Regions from separate parts of the Streptomyces sp. NBC_00016 genome, predicted to be linked through region 2. Evidence: predicted binding sites of a transcription regulator. Region 2 holds the regulator's gene; each other region holds the start of a gene.

Region 1 (5,554 bases), 2.4 Mb from region 2:
GAGATCGTGGAGTTCCCTTCGTACGAGGAGGCGATGCGGAACTCGAACCTTCCGGAGACCGACAAGGTCTTCCGGGAGCTGGTGGCCCTGTGCGACGAGATGCCGACCTTCACGGATCTCGATGTCGTACGGGACGAGCAGTTGTACGCCGGGACGGCGCGGCGGTTCTTCGAGGCGATCGGCACGCGCGGCGCACTGCCGCCGCTCGACGGTCTGCTGGCCGAGGACTATCACGACCACGATCCCGCCAACGAGCAGGACACCATGGGGATGGACGCGATGCGCCGGGAGGTCGAGATGTGGCGGGGCGGGTTCGACTTCGCCTTCTCCCTCGACGACCAGATCGAGCAGGGTGACCGCGTGTGCAACCGGTGGACCTGGAGCGGCACCCACAAGGGTGACTTCATGGGGATCCCGGCGACCGGGAAGCAGGTCGGGATGACCGGCACGACCGTCTTCCGGTGCCGGGAGGACGGGAAGATCGTCGAAGCCTGGTGGCAGTACGACCGGCTGGGGCTGATGGAGCAGCTGGGCGCGCTGGACGCGCTGGAGCGGTAGGCGACGCGGAGGCCCGGCACCCCTTGTTCATGGGGTGCCGGGCCTCTGCCGTGCCTGCGACCTGGGTCAGTGCCTGTCGACCCGGGCCGTTGTACCGACGCGCTGCGTCAGTGGGAGTGACCGTGGGAGTGGCCCGCGGCGGCCGGCTCTTCCTCTTCCTTCTTCTCGACGACCAGGGTCTCGGTCGTCAGGAGGAGGGAGGCGATGGAGGCGGCGTTCTCCAGGGCGGAGCGGGTGACCTTGACCGGGTCGATGACGCCGGCCTTGACCAGGTCGCCGTACTCGCCGGTCGCGGCGTTGAAGCCCTGGCCCTTGTCGAGCTCGGCGACCTTGGAGGTGATGACGTAGCCCTCGAGGCCCGCGTTCTCGGCGATCCAGCGCAGCGGCTCGACGACGGCGCGGCGGACGACGGCGACACCGGTCGCCTCGTCGCCGGTCTTGCCGAGGCCGCCCTCGAGCACCTTGGCGGCGTGGACGAGCGCGGAGCCACCGCCGGAGACGATGCCCTCCTCGACCGCGGCGCGGGTCGCGGAGATGGCGTCCTCGAGACGGTGCTTCTTCTCCTTCAGCTCCACCTCGGTGGCGGCGCCGACCTTGATCACGCACACGCCGCCGGCCAGCTTCGCGAGGCGCTCCTGGAGCTTCTCGCGGTCCCAGTCGGAGTCGGTGTTCTCGATCTCGGCCTTGATCTGGCCGACGCGGCCCTGGACCTCGGCGGAGTCGCCGGCACCGTCGACGACCGTGGTGTCGTCCTTGGTGACGGTGACGCGGCGGGCGGAGCCGAGCACGTCGACGCCGACCTGGTCGAGCTTGAGGCCGACCTCTTCGGAGATGACGGTGGCGCCGGTGAGGACCGCGAGGTCCTGCAGCATCGCCTTGCGACGGTCACCGAAGCCGGGGGCCTTCACGGCGACCGCGTTGAAGGTGCCGCGGATCTTGTTCACGACCAGGGTCGACAGGGCCTCGCCCTCGAGGTCCTCGGCGATGATCAGCAGCGGGCGGGAGGAGTTGGTCTGGATGACCTTCTCCAGCAGCGGCAGCAGGTCGGCGATCGAGGAGATCTTGCCCTGGTTGATGAGGATGTAGGGGTCCTCGAGGACGGCCTCCATGCGCTCCTGGTCCGTCACGAAGTACGGGGACAGGTAGCCCTTGTCGAAGGCCATGCCCTCGGTGAAGTCCAGCTCCAGACCGAAGGTGTTGGACTCCTCGACGGTGATGACACCGTCCTTGCCGACCTTGTCCATCGCCTCGGCGATGAGCTCGCCGACCTGCTGGTCCTGGGCGGACAGCGCGGCGACGGCGGCGATGTCGGACTTCTCGTCGATCGGGCGGGCGGTGGCCAGCAGATCGTCGGAGATGGCCTTGACGGCGGCGTCGATGCCCTTCTTCAGGGCGGCCGGGGAGGCACCCGCGGCAACGTTCTTCAGACCCTCGCGTACCAGCGCCTGGGCGAGCACGGTGGCGGTGGTCGTACCGTCACCCGCGATGTCGTTGGTCTTGGTCGCCACCTCCTTCACCAGCTGGGCACCGAGGTTCTCGTACGGGTCGTCGAGCTCGACCTCGCGGGCGATCGTGACACCGTCGTTGGTGATGGTGGGGGCGCCGAACTTCTTGTCGATGACGACGTTGCGGCCCTTGGGGCCGATCGTCACCTTGACCGTGTCGGCAAGCTTGTTGACGCCGCGCTCGAGGGCGCGACGGGCGTCCTCGTCGAACTTCAGGATCTTCGCCATGGGAGCGGTTCAGCCCTCTCGGAAAACGTGGGTGAAACGAACGGCGCCCCCAGCACCCGGCTCACTGAGTCGCGGGGGCCAGGGGCGCAGTTCACTGCAAAACTGGGTGAATTACTTCTCGATGATCGCGAGCACGTCGCGAGCCGAGAGGACGAGGTACTCCTCGCCGTTGTACTTCACCTCGGTGCCGCCGTACTTGCTGTACAGGACTACGTCGCCGACCTTGACGTCGAGCGGCAGGCGCTCGCCGTTCTCGAAGCGACCCGGGCCCACCGCGAGGACAGCGCCCTCCTGGGGCTTCTCCTTCGCGGTGTCCGGGATGACCAGGCCAGAGGCGGTGGTCTGCTCGGCGTCGAGCGGCTGGACCACAATGCGGTCCTCGAGCGGCTTGATGGCAACCTTGGAGCTGGTGGTCGTCACGATCCGACCTCCCCCTTCGGAGATCTCACGGGGCTAACTGTCTGAGGTGGCGACCAGGTGGATCCGTCGTCGCGGGTGCCGGACCTGCCCGTCGCGTGTTGGCACTCTCCAGGGGGGAGTGCCAGAACTGAGACTATGACCGTGATTAGCACTCGGTCAAGCGGAGTGCCAATGCCTGCGGCGCGTCGGCCGGATTTCGGCTTGGGTGAGTAGACCTTTTGCCGTGGTGCGCCCGCGTGAGTCCCGTACCGGGGGCTGCCGCCCCCGGGCCCCCGCTTCGGCCCTGAAGGGGCCTCGTCCTCAATCGCCGGACGGGCTGAGATGCACGCGTCCTACAGATAGTCCTCCAGCCTGCCCACCGTCAGGCCCTGCTCCTGTACCCGGCGCAGCAGGTGCGTCGTGCGTTCCCTCAGGCCCGGGCCCGTCGACTCGTCCGGGGCCACGGCGATGATGTCGCCGGGGTGGAGGCGGTGGGGGCCGTGTGTGTAGGTGAGGTCGGTGGGGCCCATCGAGGCACGCCACAGGACGACGGCCGCGATGCCGCAGTCGGCGGCGGCGCGTCGGGTGGTGGTGTCGTAGGTGCCGTAGGGCGGACGGAAGAGGCGGGGGCGCAGGCCGAAGCGGGCGCGGAGTTTGTCCTGCTGGCCGCAGATCTCGGCGCGCTGGCCGGCGTAGGGCAGGCCGCGCAGGGCCGGGTGGTCCAGGGTGTGGTTCTGGATGTTCGCGCCGACGGACCGCAGGCGGGCGAAGTGGGCATAGCCCGGGCCCACCACGCTGTCCGTGAGGAACATGCTCACCGGCAGACGCAGCTCGCGGACCATGTCGACGAAGCGGGGGTCGCGCTCGGCGCCGTCGTCGTAGGTGAGGAAGACGACCTTGTCGGTGGTCGGGACGTGGTCGACGACCGGCGGGAAGGCCGCTCCCGGGCTGCCTGCCAGGGAGCGGGCGGGGTGGCGCGGCGCGGGGGCCAGCGGGGCCGTCAGACCCCAGCGGCGGTACGCGTCCTGCGCGGCCGGGCCGTGCGGGCGGACCCGGGCGGCGGCCTTCTTGCCGAGCCGTTCGATCGGGTCGACGGACTGGGCGCAGCCCGCCAGGGTCGCCAGTGTCGTGAGGGTCGTCAGGATCAGCAGTACGGCCGGCAGCCCCCGCGTCCTCACAGGTAGTCCTCCAGGCGTGCCACCGCGTACCCCTTCGCCGTGACCTTGTTCAGGAACCGGCGGACCATGTCGGGCATCGTGCCCTTCCAGTCGCCTCGGCCGCGGAAGTGGCTCAGGACGATGTCGCCGGGGTGGAGGTCCTGGTCCCACTCGCGGTACTCCCAGTGGTCGACGAAGACCTCCTCGGCCCAGAGCGGGGCGTAGCGCACGCCGCAGGTCTTCGCGGCGCGCAGGGTGTCCTGGTCGTAGTTGCCGAACGGCGGCCGGAAGAGGGTGGGGCGCTTGCCGTAGCGCTTCTCGATCACGTTCTGCATGCCGCAGATCTCGCGCTTCTGGCGGGTGTAGGAAAGGGCGGGCAGGTAGGGGTGGTGCAGGGTGTGGTTGTTCAGTCCCACGCCCCGGTCCTGCATCTTCTTGAAGTAGCCGTAGTCGTCCTTGACCAGGTAGTCGCTGAGGAAGGCGGTGTACGGGATCTTCAGCTCGCTCATCATGCGCAGGAACGCCGGGTCCTTCTCGGCGCCGTCGTCGATGGTGAGGAAGACGACCCGGTCCCTGGTCGGGATCGTGGTGAAGACGGGCGGGAGGCCGAGTTCCTCGTGATCGTGGACCTCGAAGCCCTTGCGGGTGGTGATCTCCGGCTTGTCCGCGGGCGGCGCCGGGGGTGTCAACGGGACCTTCTTCAGACCCCAGCGCTTCGCCGCGGCGACCCGGGCCTGGTGTGCGGCGCGGAGCCTGGAGGCGTACGAGTGCAGGGCGCGGGCGGGTGGCGCCGCGGGAGGCGGCCCCGCCTTCCGGGGCTGCTGGCCCGGCGCGGGGCGGGCCGCGCGGCCGGCGCCCTCGCCGCCTCCCGCGCAGCCCGAGGCGATGGTGGCCAGCGCGAGGACGGCCATCAGGCTCCGGACGCCCGCGCGCCGGCGGGCCGGCCCGCGCCGCCGCGGTACCCGAGAACAGCCGCGCTTCTCATCATTTTGTACGACAGGTCCCATGGCGCCGGATCCTCGCAGTCACCGCCCCGCAACCCCGTCCGACACCGCCGCCGAAGACACACCATCCACCGACTGGCCCAAAGAGACCGGCAGCGGCGGGCGGTGACCGGTGCCGCGGGCCGCTGGTCGACAATGAGGTGGTGAACGACCTCGCTCCCCTCCTCACCGCCGAGGGCCGTGCCCTCCTCGACCTGGTGCGCGGCACCGCTCCCGCCGACGAGCTCGCCGTCGCCACCCGGCTGCGCCGCGAGCACCCGGCCGGCCTGGTGTCCGCGGCGCTCGGCCAGGCCCGGCTGCGCCAGCGGGCGGCGGCGAAGTTCGGGGCCGAGGACGCGGAGCGGATGTTCTTCACGCCGAACGGCGTGGAGCAGTCGACGCGGGCGAGTGTCGCCGGATACCGGGCCGAGCGGATGAAGGCACAGGGCGTGACGTCGGTCGCCGACCTGTGCTGCGGGATCGGCGGCGACGCGATCGCGCTCGCCCGGGCCGGGATCCGGGTGCTGGCCGTGGACCGGGACCCGGTCACGGCCGAGGTGGCGCGCGCGAACGCCGACGCGCTGGGGCTGAGCGCGCTGATCGAGGTGCGGGAGGCGGACGTCACCGAGGTGGACACCGGTGGCTACGACGCCGTGTTCGTCGATCCGGCGCGCCGGGGCGGCCGCGGGCGCATCTTCGATCCCGAGGCGTACTCGCCTCCCCT
Region 2 (5,554 bases):
ACGAGACCACCGCCACCGGGTTGTCCAGCAGCACCGCGAGCTTGGCGTCGTAGCCGTCGTCGCGGCCGCTCTCCGGGTCGCCCAGCTCGGTCTCGTACCAGGCGGCCTCACCGGCCAGCTGGTGGGCGTAGACCTCGACGGCGCCCGTCTCCGCATACTCGGGCTGCGGCATGAAGAGGTTCACGCCGAAGGGGCGGGTGGTGAGGCTCCGCAGCTGCTTGATCTCCTGGTACACGCCGTCGGCCGTCTTGTACCCGGCGGCCAGGAATCCGAGCCCGCCGGCCTCGCACACGGCGGCCGCGAGCCGCGGGAGGGAGACACCGCCCGCCATGGGGGCCTGCACGATCGGATACGGGAAGAGATCGGTCAGTGCGGAGGACATGACGGCATGTTGTCACGTCCTCCGAACAAGTCCGAATCGACCCTTCCCATCGGCACGTGCTTTCACGTGCCGGCAGATCCGGCCCGTCCGGCGATTGAGGACGAGGCCCGTTCAGGGCCGGTACGGGGGCCTGGGGGCGCAGCCCCCAGGGACGGGAAAGGGAAGGGGCGGCGGGGGCGAGAAGGCCCCCGCACACCCACCGTCACCGCCCGTTGAACGCGTCCTTCAGCCGGGAGAACAGCCCCTGCTGCCCGGGCTGGAACTGCCCGGTGGGCCGCTCCTCACCACGCAGCTTGGCCAGCTCCCGCAGCACCCGCTCCTGCTCGGGGTCGAGCTTGCTCGGCGTCTGCACCTCGACATGCACGATGAGGTCACCACGCCCCCCGCCGCGCAGATGCGTGACACCGCGGCCGTGCAGCGGGATCGACTGGCCGGACTGGGTACCGGGCCGGATGTCGACCTCCTCCAGCCCGTCCAGCGTCTCCAGCGGCACCTTGGTGCCGAGCGCCGCCGCCGTCATCGGCAGGGTCACCGTGCAGTGCAGGTCGTCGCCGCGCCGCTGGAACTGCGCGTGCGGCAGCTCGTGGATCTCCACGTACAGGTCGCCGGCGGGGCCGCCGCCGGGGCCGACCTCGCCCTCGCCCGCGAGCTGGATCCGGGTGCCGTTGTCGACACCGGCCGGGATCTTCACCGTCAGGGTGCGGCGCGAGCGCACGCGCCCGTCGCCCGCGCACTCCGGGCACGGGGTCGGCACGACGGTGCCGAAGCCCTGGCACTGCGGGCACGGCCGCGAGGTCATGACCTGCCCGAGGAAGGACCGCGTCACCTGCGACACCTCGCCGCGGCCGCGGCACATGTCACACGTCTGCGCGCTGGTGCCGGGGGCCGCGCCCTCGCCACTGCACGTCGTGCAGACGATCGCCGTGTCGACCTGGAGGTCCTTGGTCGTGCCGAAGGCCGCCTCCTCGAGGTCGATCTCCAGCCGGATCATCGCGTCCTGGCCGCGCCGGGTGCGCGAGCGCGGACCGCGCTGCGACGCCGTACCGAAGAACGCGTCCATGATGTCCGAGAAGTTCCCGAAGCCGCCCGCGCCGAAGCCGCCCGCGCCTCCGCCGCCCGACTGCGACAGCGGGTCGCCGCCGAGGTCGTAGACCTGCTTCTTCTGCGGGTCCGACAACACCTCGTAGGCGGCGTTGATCTCCTTGAACCGCTCCTGGGTCTTCGGGTCCGGGTTGACGTCCGGGTGCAGCTCGCGCGCGAGCCGCCGGAAGGCCTTCTTGATCTCTTCCTGCGACGCATCGCGGCGCACGCCGAGAACGGCGTAGTAGTCCGTGGCCACCTACGACTCCGCCAGGATCTGTCCGACGTACCGTGCCACCGCTCGTACCGCTCCCATCGTTCCCGGGTAATCCATGCGGGTCGGTCCGACCACGCCCAGCTTGGCGACTGCCTCGCCGCCCGAACCGTAGCCGACCGACACCACCGAAGTGGAGTTGAGTCCCTCATAGGCGTTCTCGTGACCGATGCGTACGGTCATGCCCGAATCCCCCGCCTCGCCAAGGAGCTTGAGGAGCACGACCTGCTCCTCCAGTGCCTCCAGGACGGGTCGGATGGTGAGGGGAAAGTCATGTCCGAAGCGGGTGAGATTGGCGGTTCCGCCGATCATCAGCCGCTCCTCGTTCTCCTCGACGAGCGTCTCCAGCAGGGTGGAGAGCACCGTTGTGACCGTGCCGCGGTCCTCGGTCTCGAACGCGTCCGGCAGATCCTCCACCAGATGCGGCACGTCCGCGAACCGCCGGCCCGCGACCCGGCTGTTGAGCCGCGCGCGTAGATCTGCCAGCGAGGCCTCCCCGAAGGGCGCCGGGCAGTCCACCATCCGCTGCTCGACCCGCCCGGTGTCCGTGATCAGCACGAGCATCAGGCGTGCGGGCGCGAGCGAGAGAAGCTCCACGTGCCGCACGGTCGAGCGGGTCAGCGACGGGTACTGCACCACGGCGACCTGCCGGGTGAGCTGCGCGAGCAGCCGTACGGTCCGGGCCACCACGTCGTCGAGGTCGACGGCGCCGTCGAGGAAGTTCTGGATGGCCCGCCGCTCGGGACCGGTCATCGGCTTGACGCCGGCCAGCTTGTCGACGAACAGCCGGTAGCCCTTGTCCGTGGGGATCCGCCCGGCACTGGTGTGCGGCTGGGCGATGTACCCCTCGTCCTCCAGGGCGGCCATGTCGTTGCGGACCGTCGCCGGGGACACGCCGAGGCTGTGCCGCTCGGTGAGCGCCTTCGACCCCACGGGTTCCTCGGTGCCGACGTAGTCCTGGACGATGGCGCGCAGCACCTGGAGCCTGCGTTCACTCAGCATCGCGCGCACACCTCCAGCAGTCGTCCCCAGTCCCCTGGGAGCCCCGTCTGGCACTCTTCACATCCGAGTGCCAGCGTTCCCCGGCCCAGTGTACGGCTGTGGGGTACACCCGGGGCAAGGTCGGCCCCCGGCGCAGCGTCGTAGGGCTAGCGTCGCGGTATGACGGTGACTTGGGAAGAGTTGGGGTGGGAGCGGGTAGCGGCCGGGGTGGGACGGGTACGGCTGCCGGGCTGGGACTGCACGGCGGGGCTGGTCGTCGGGGCGGGCGCGGTACTGATGATCGACGCGGGGTCGAGCCTGGCCGAGGGGGCGCGGCTGCGGACGTGGGCCGAAAAACTCACCGGCTCCCGTGTGACCCATCTCGCCCTCACCCACCCCCACTTCGACCATGTGTTCGGGGCTGCGGCGTTCGCGGGCGCGGAGGTCTTCGGGGCGGTGGGGGTCGACACCGTGCCGGCCGAGGAGCTGCGGGCGGACGCGGTGCGCAACGGTCTCGACGAGACGGCGGCGACGGAGGCCGCGGACACGCTCGTCCGGCCCCGGCATCTCGTCTGCGGCGAGTGGACCCTCGATCTGGGCGGCGGCCGGCAGGTCCTGCTGGCGAACGTCGGCCCCGGTCACACCGCCCATGACCTGGCGGTCCTGGTCCCCGGCAGCCCCGAGACGGTGTTCTGCGGCGACCTGGTCGAGGAGTCCGGCGCGCCCCAGGCCGGCCCCGACGCCGTACCGTCCCACTGGCCCGCCGCCCTCGACCGCCTCCTCGAACTCGGCGGCGAGGACGCGCTGTACGTGCCCGGTCACGGGGCGGTGGTGGACGCGGCGTTCGTACGGGCGCAACGCGACGCGCTGGCGGCCCGTTTCGGCGTGTCGCGCTGATCGTGTGTCCCTCGGCCCGGCGCTTCTCCTATCGTCATGCGAATGCGCCAGTACTCCGCCGACCTGACCCCTCCCTGGAAGCGGCCGAAACCGGTCCCCGAGGTCCCGGCGGAGGCCGGGCTGGTGGTGGAGGAGCCCGGCACCGGGTTCTGCGGGGCGGTGATCCGCTGCGAGGCGGGCACGGTGACCCTGGAGGACCGCTTCGGCAAGCACCGGGTGTTCCCGCTGGAGCCGCGCGGCTTCCTGCTAGAGGGCAGGGTCGTGACCCTCGTACGGCCTGCGTCCGGCGGTCCCGTACGTCCCACCCGTACCGCCTCCGGTTCGGTCGCCGTCCCCGGGGCGCGCGCGCGTGTGGCCCGCGCCGGCCGCATCTACGTCGAGGGCCGGCACGACGCCGAGCTGGTCGAGAAGGTGTGGGGCGACGATCTGCGCGTCGAGGGCGTGGTCGTGGAGTACCTGGAGGGCGTGGACGACCTGCCGGCGATCGTCGCCGAGTTCGCGCCGGGACCCGACGCGAAGCTGGGCGTCCTGGTGGACCACCTCGTCCCCGGCACGAAGGAGTGGCGCATCGCGCGGTCGGTCACGAGCGAACACGCCCTGGTCGTCGGCCACCCGTACATCGACATCTGGGAGGCCGTGAAGCCCTCGGCCGTCGGCATCGAGGCCTGGCCCCGGGTCCCGCACGGCCAGGACTGGAAGACGGGCGTGTGCCGGGCCCTGGGCTGGCCGGAGAACACCGGGGCGGTCTGGCAGGCCGTCCTGAAGCGGGTGGACACCTACAAGGACCTCGAACCGGAACTGCTGGGCCGCGTCGAGGAACTGATCGACTTCGTGACCGTGTCCTGAGCCGCGGATCCCCGGGTCCGGGCTCGGGCGGTCAGTCCACCAGGTCCCGCACCACCGCGTCGGCCAGCAGCCGCCCGCGCAGGGTGAGCACGGCACGCCCCTCGTCGTAGGGGCCGCTGTCGAGCAGCCCGTCCGCCAGGGCCCGTCGTGACGCCGCGAGCCCCTCCGGCCGCAGCAGGTCCAGCGGTACGCCCTCCCGCAGCCGCAGCTCCAGCAGGATCCGCTCCACCCGGCGGTCCTCGGCCGGCAGCAGCTCCCGTCCGGCCCCCGGCGACCGTCCGGCCGCCAGCGCCGCCGCGTACGCCCCGGGGTGCTTCACGTTCCACCAGCGGACGCCGCCCACGTGCGAGTGCGCTCCCGGGCCCGCTCCCCACCAGTCGGCGCCGCGCCAGTACAGCTCGTTGTGCAGGCAGCGGGCCGCCTCGGAGGTCGCCCAGTTGGACACCTCGTACCACTCGTAGCCCGCCGCGGCGAGCGTCTCCTCGGCGATCAGGTACCGGTCGGCGTGGACGTCGTCGTCGGTCATCGGGACCTCGCCCCGGCGGATCCGGCGGGCGAGCTGGGTGCCCTCCTCGACGATCAGGGCGTACGCCGAGACATGGTCGGGGCCGGCTCCCAGAGCGGCGTCCAGCGAGGCCCGCCAGTCGTCGTCCGACTCGCCCGGGGTGCCGTAGATCAGGTCCAGGTTGACGTGGTCGAAGCCCGCCGCCCGGGCCTCCGCCACACAAGCCTCGGGCCTGCCGGGGGTGTGCGTGCGGTCGAGCACCTTCAGCACGTGCTGCCTGGCGCTCTGCATGCCGAAGGAGATCCGGTTGAAGCCGCCCTCGCGAAGGGTGGCCAGATAGGCGGGGTCGACGGACTCCGGGTTCGCCTCGGTCGTCACCTCCGCGTCCGCCGCCAGCCCGAACTCGTCACGGATCGCGCCCAGCATCCGCACCAGGTCGGAGGCGGCCAGCAGGGTCGGCGTACCGCCGCCGACGAAGACCGTGCGGACCTCGCGCGGGTCGTCGCCGAGCACCTTGCGGGCCAGCCGGACCTCGTCGATCAGGGTGTCGGCGTAGTTGTCGCGGGAGGCGAGCACTCCGCCGGTGCCG
Region 3 (5,554 bases), 1.1 Mb from region 2:
AGCGCATCGAGTCGGGGCCCGCGAACATCTGGCGCTACGCGCCGCTGCTGCCCGTCCCCGCGGACGTGGCCGACAAGCCCAACATCAACCCCGGCTGGACCAAGCTCGTCCAGGCCGACAACCTCGCCCGTGAACTGGGCGTCGACGCCGGCAAGCTCTTCGTCAAGGACGACTCCGGCAACCCGACCCACTCCTTCAAGGACCGGGTCGTCGCCCAGGCCATCGAGGCCGCCCGCGCGTTCGGCTTCACCACTCTCTCGTGCTCCTCCACGGGCAACCTGGCCGGTGCCGTCGGCGCCGCCGCCGCCCGGGCGGGCTTCCGGTCCTGCGTGTTCATCCCGCACGACCTGGAGCAGGGCAAGGTCGTCATGGCCGCCATCTACGGCGGCGAGCTCGTCGGCATCGAGGGCAACTACGACGACGTCAACCGCTTCTGCTCCGAGCTCATCGGCGACTCGGCGGGCGAGGGCTGGGGCTTCGTCAACGTCAATCTGCGGCCGTACTACGCCGAGGGTTCCAAGACGCTGGCGTACGAGATCTGCGAGCAGCTCGGCTGGCGGCTGCCGGACCAGCTGGTCGTGCCGATCGCCTCCGGCTCCCAGCTCACGAAGATCGACAAGGGCCTCCAGGAGCTGATCAAGCTCGGGCTGGTCGAGGACAAGCCGTACAAGATCTTCGGCGCGCAGGCCGAGGGCTGCTCCCCGGTGTCCGTGGCCTACAAGGCCGGGCACGACGTGGTCCGCCCCCAGAAGCCGAACACCATCGCCAAGTCGCTGGCCATCGGCAACCCGGCGGACGGTCCGTACGTCCTCGACATCGCGCGGCGCACCGGCGGCGCGGTGGAGGACGTGACCGACGAGCAGGTCGTCGACGCGATCAAGCTGCTGGCGCGCACCGAGGGCATCTTCGCGGAGACCGCCGGTGGTGTGACGGTGGGTGTGACGCGCAAGCTGATCGAGAACGGTCTTCTCGACCCGACGCTCACCACCGTCGTGCTGAACACGGGTGACGGTCTGAAGACGCTGGACGCGGTGGCCGGCAGCGGCCTGACCGCGACCATCCGCCCGACCCTGGAGTCGTTCCGGGACGCGGGTCTCGGCTGAGAGATTTGTTGTTCGTCTGCGGGCCGTGGGGCTGGTCGCGCCCACGCGGCGGCAGCCGCACGATCCAGACAGCCCCGCGCCCTTCGGGGCGCTCCGCCTGACCGGAGGTCGAAAGAGCATGAGCGTCAACGTCCGCATCCCCACCATCCTGCGCACCTACACCGGCGGCCAGGCCGAGGTGAAGGCCGAGGGGGCGACCCTCGGTGAGGTCATCGCCGACCTGGAGAAGAACCACACCGGCATCGCCGCCCGGGTCCTGGACGACCAGGGCAAGCTGCGCCGGTTCGTCAACGTGTACGTGAACGACGACGACGTCCGCTTCGAGCAGGGTCTGCAGACGGCGACCCCGGACGGCGCCGGCGTCTCGATCATCCCGGCCGTCGCAGGTGGCTGACCGTAGTTCAGTACCCATCGGTAGTAACCGTCGGTAACAGCGATTACCGAGCGTTCATCGAATTGCCCTCTCCGCGATAGAAGCGGAGGGGGCAATTCAGTGTGGTTGAGCGCGGTACAGTTGGGGAACCCGGTCCGGATCACCGGATCCGGAGCCTTTGATTTCTGCCCCGCGCCCGATAAGAAGCAGCCAATGTGTGCGCCTCTTTCGTGGCATTTGTGGCTTATGCAGGGCCCGACTTGCCCTTAATTCAGGCGAATTCTCGCCACATTCCGGATCCCGTGCGTCCGGAATTCTCGTCCGACTGACCTGTTGCAGACGGCAGTTGGACAGATACATTCAGCCGCGGTCGACGCGTTCCGGCGCACGCCCCCAAGCCAACCGGGGGGTGAGGTCTGACCCGGATCCGCGAAGTGTGGATCCGTGCAAGGGCCAGTAATAGGGGAGTTAGGCATGGCTCAGGGCACCGTCAAATGGTTCAACGCGGAGAAGGGGTACGGCTTCATCGCGGTCGACGGTGGTGCGGATGTTTTCGTCCACTACAGCGCGATTCAGATGGACGGCTACCGCACCCTGGAAGAGGGTCAGCGGGTCGATTTCGAGATCTCGCAGGGTCAGAAGGGGCCGCAGGCGGACATGGTCCGGCTTGCGACCGGCTGAAGCACGCGCCGACTGAAAGCGTCGTTCTTCTGTACAACTGACGAAGGGCTCGCACCCCCACGGGGGGCGAGCCCTTCGGTCTGTCCGGGGGCGCCCGCGAGGCGTCGGCGAGACGTCCGCGAGGGGTGTCCGCATGGGCACGGTTCCGGCGGAGGCGCTTGCACTCTCATGGGTCGAGTGCTAATCATTGGCGTTAGCACTCTGAAGGTGAGAGTGACAACGAGGACCGGGTCGGTGAGGCCCGCAGGCCAGGTGGGGCAAGGAACCACGAGGCCGGCGAGCCGTCCGTCGCGGGCGCCAGCGCGGTCCGGAGCAATCCACCCCAGTCCGGGAGGACCACTTCACATGGCCAAGATCATCGCGTTCGACGAGGAGGCACGGCGCGGCCTCGAGCGCGGCATGAACCAGCTCGCGGACGCCGTGAAGGTGACGCTCGGCCCCAAGGGCCGCAACGTCGTCCTCGAGAAGAAGTGGGGCGCACCCACGATCACCAACGATGGTGTTTCCATCGCCAAGGAGATCGAGCTCGAGGACCCGTACGAGAAGATCGGCGCCGAGCTGGTCAAGGAAGTCGCCAAGAAGACGGACGACGTCGCCGGTGACGGTACGACCACCGCGACCGTCCTCGCCCAGGCCCTGGTCAAGGAAGGCCTGCGCAACGTAGCCGCCGGCGCCAACCCGATGGCCCTCAAGCGCGGTATCGAGAAGGCCGTCGAGGCCGTCTCCGGTGCCCTGCTCGAGCAGGCCAAGGATGTCGAGACCAAGGAGCAGATCGCTTCCACGGCCTCCATCTCCGCCGCCGACACCCAGATCGGCGAGCTCATCGCCGAGGCGATGGACAAGGTCGGCAAGGAAGGCGTCATCACCGTCGAGGAGTCCCAGACCTTCGGTCTGGAGCTGGAGCTCACCGAGGGTATGCGCTTCGACAAGGGCTACATCTCGGCGTACTTCGCCACCGACATGGAGCGTATGGAGGCCGTCCTCGACGACCCGTACATCCTGATCGCGAACTCCAAGATCGCGAACGTCAAGGACCTGCTCCCGCTCCTCGAGAAGGTCATGCAGGGCGGCAAGCCGCTGCTGATCATCGCCGAGGACGTCGAGGGCGAGGCCCTGTCGACGCTGGTCGTCAACAAGATCCGCGGCACCTTCAAGTCCGTTGCGGTCAAGGCCCCGGGCTTCGGCGACCGCCGCAAGGCGATGCTGAACGACATCGCCATCCTCACCGGTGGCGAGGTCATCTCCGAGGAGGTCGGTCTCAAGCTCGAGAACACGACCATCGACCTGCTCGGCAAGGCCCGCAAGGTCGTCATCACCAAGGACGAGACCACCATCGTCGACGGTGCCGGCTCCTCGGACCAGGTCGCCGGTCGGGTCAACCAGATCCGCGCCGAGATCGAGAACAGCGACTCGGACTACGACCGCGAGAAGCTGCAGGAGCGCCTGGCGAAGCTCGCCGGCGGTGTCGCGGTCATCAAGGCCGGTGCCGCCACCGAGGTGGAGCTCAAGGAGCGCAAGCACCGCATCGAGGACGCCGTCCGCAACGCGAAGGCCGCCGTCGAGGAGGGCATCGTCGCCGGTGGTGGCGTGGCCCTCATCCAGGCGTCCTCCGTCTTCGAGAAGCTGGACCTCGAGGGTGACGAGGCGACCGGCGCCAACGCCGTGCGCATCGCGCTCGAGGCCCCGCTGAAGCAGATCGCCGTCAACGGTGGTCTCGAGGGTGGCGTCGTCGTCGAGAAGGTCCGCAACCTGCCCATCGGTCACGGCCTGAACGCCGCGACCGGTGACTACGTCGACATGATCGCCGAAGGCATCATCGACCCGGCGAAGGTCACGCGCTCTGCCCTGCAGAACGCCGCCTCCATCGCCGCGCTGTTCCTCACCACCGAGGCCGTCATCGCCGACAAGCCGGAGAAGGCCGCCGCGCCCGCCGGCGGCGGCATGCCGGGCGGTGACATGGACTTCTGATCGACCTCTGGTCGATCACCCGTCCTTCGGACCGAGGGCGGCACTTCCCGGAAACGGGGGGTGCCGCCCTCGGGCGTTCTCGGGGTGCTGAGGAGGACGTGGAGCTGGAGGCCGAACCGTGATGCCTGTTCCCGGGAGGGGCCGTCGGTTCAGGAAGCGGTGTAGTGGGAGGCGATGGCGGGCTGGCCCGTGTAGTTGGGGCCGGCGGTCGGGTCGGCGCCCAGGTAGCGGAACGGGAGGCGGACGGCCCTGGCGCCCCGGAGGGTGAGGCGGTGGTGGCGGGGGCTGTAGTCGTAGCCTGCCGCGCGCAGGGCCGAGACCGCCCCTCTCGCGGCGGTCGAACCGTCGGCGTAGCGCACCGACTCCGGGTCGAAGTGGGCTACCAGCAGGCCGTCCTCGGTCAGCCAGGACGCGGCGCGGCCGAGCAGGCCGAGCTGGTCGCCGACGTAGTGCAGGCCGTGGACGCAGGTGATCAGGTCGTAGGTCCGGGCCGGGGTCCAGGAGCAGACGGAGGCGACTATCTCCTCCAGGGCGGGCGGGGCGGGCCGCGGAACGAGCGGGCCCACCAGGTCGACGGCGGTGAGGACCGCCTCGGCCGGCAGGACGGACGCCGCCTCACGCAGGGCGCGGCCCTCGCCGCTGCACAGGTCCAGCCAGGAGGGCGCGGGGCGGTGCGCCAGGTGGGCCAGGAGGTCGACGCCCAGTTCACGGGCGTAGCTGTTCACGCCGGTGAGGCCGCGCTCGCGGTTCATGGTGTTGTTGGCGACCACGGAGGACCGTTCCAGCTCGGGGGAGGAGAGCAGGGAGCTGAGCGGCGGGGGCTTCGGCATGGCGTCATTCTCGCGGCCGGGACGGGTGGCGGAGAGGTGCGGCCCGGGTGCGTGGCCGGGATCACAGGGGCTGTCTCCCGGGGCCAGGAATGGCGCGAGGGGCCGGGGGGTTTCAGTGGGAGAGGCACTAAATGCATGTGCACATACCCACCGGTCCATCGCCCCGAGGAGCCCCCCACGTGAGCATCACCCCGCCCGCCGCTACGCGCGCCGCCGAGATTCTCGCCCGCCCGGTGTCCATCAACGGACTCACCGTCCCGAACCGCATCGCCATGGCGCCGATGACGCGCATGTTCTCCCCGGACGGCGTTCCCGGCGAGGACGTCGTGTCGTACTACGGCCGTCGGGCCGCCGCCGGTGTGGGCCTCATCGTCACCGAGGGGACGTACGTCGGGCACGAGTCTGCGGGGCAGAGCGACCGGGTGCCGCGCTTCCACGGCGCGGAGCAGCTCGCGGGCTGGGCGAAGGTCGCGGAGGCCGTGCACGCGGGCGGCGGGAAGATCGTGCCGCAGCTGTGGCACCTCGGGATGGTGCGCAACCAGGGTGAGCCGCCGTTCGCGGACGCGCCCGCCGTCGGCCCCTCCGGCATCCGGGTCGAC

The links. The regulator HrcA, encoded in region 2, represses chaperone genes, less so after heat shock. The targets are predictions, from matches to a motif close to TTNGCACTCNGNNNNNCNGAGTGCNAA.
Region 1: the regulator HrcA is predicted to act here: its motif matches at 2,857-2,883, upstream of groES (co-chaperone GroES).
Region 3: the regulator HrcA is predicted to act here: its motif matches at 2,315-2,341, upstream of groL (chaperonin GroEL).

Annotation. Positions count from the first base shown of each region.
Region 1 covers NZ_CP108304.1:4,140,518-4,146,071, forward strand. Annotated here, with positions in the region: gene OG933_RS18150 (ester cyclase) at 1-558, shown strand, start outside; gene groL (chaperonin GroEL) at 666-2,291, opposite strand; gene groES (co-chaperone GroES) at 2,403-2,711, opposite strand; gene OG933_RS18165 (polysaccharide deacetylase family protein) at 3,044-3,868, opposite strand; gene OG933_RS18170 (polysaccharide deacetylase family protein) at 3,865-4,758, opposite strand; gene OG933_RS18175 (THUMP-like domain-containing protein) at 4,995-5,554, shown strand, end outside.
Region 2 covers NZ_CP108304.1:6,511,343-6,516,896, reverse strand. Annotated here, with positions in the region: gene OG933_RS28860 (nitronate monooxygenase) at 1-382, opposite strand, end outside; gene dnaJ (molecular chaperone DnaJ) at 585-1,721, opposite strand; gene hrcA (heat-inducible transcriptional repressor HrcA) at 1,722-2,738, opposite strand; gene OG933_RS28845 (MBL fold metallo-hydrolase) at 2,898-3,614, shown strand; gene OG933_RS28840 (DUF3097 domain-containing protein) at 3,657-4,460, shown strand; gene hemW (radical SAM family heme chaperone HemW) at 4,492-5,554, opposite strand, start outside.
Region 3 covers NZ_CP108304.1:5,446,667-5,452,220, forward strand. Annotated here, with positions in the region: gene thrC (threonine synthase) at 1-1,103, shown strand, start outside; gene OG933_RS24240 (MoaD/ThiS family protein) at 1,222-1,497, shown strand; gene OG933_RS24245 (cold-shock protein) at 1,951-2,157, shown strand; gene groL (chaperonin GroEL) at 2,503-4,125, shown strand; gene OG933_RS24255 (methyltransferase domain-containing protein) at 4,275-4,955, opposite strand; gene OG933_RS24260 (NADH:flavin oxidoreductase) at 5,135-5,554, shown strand, end outside.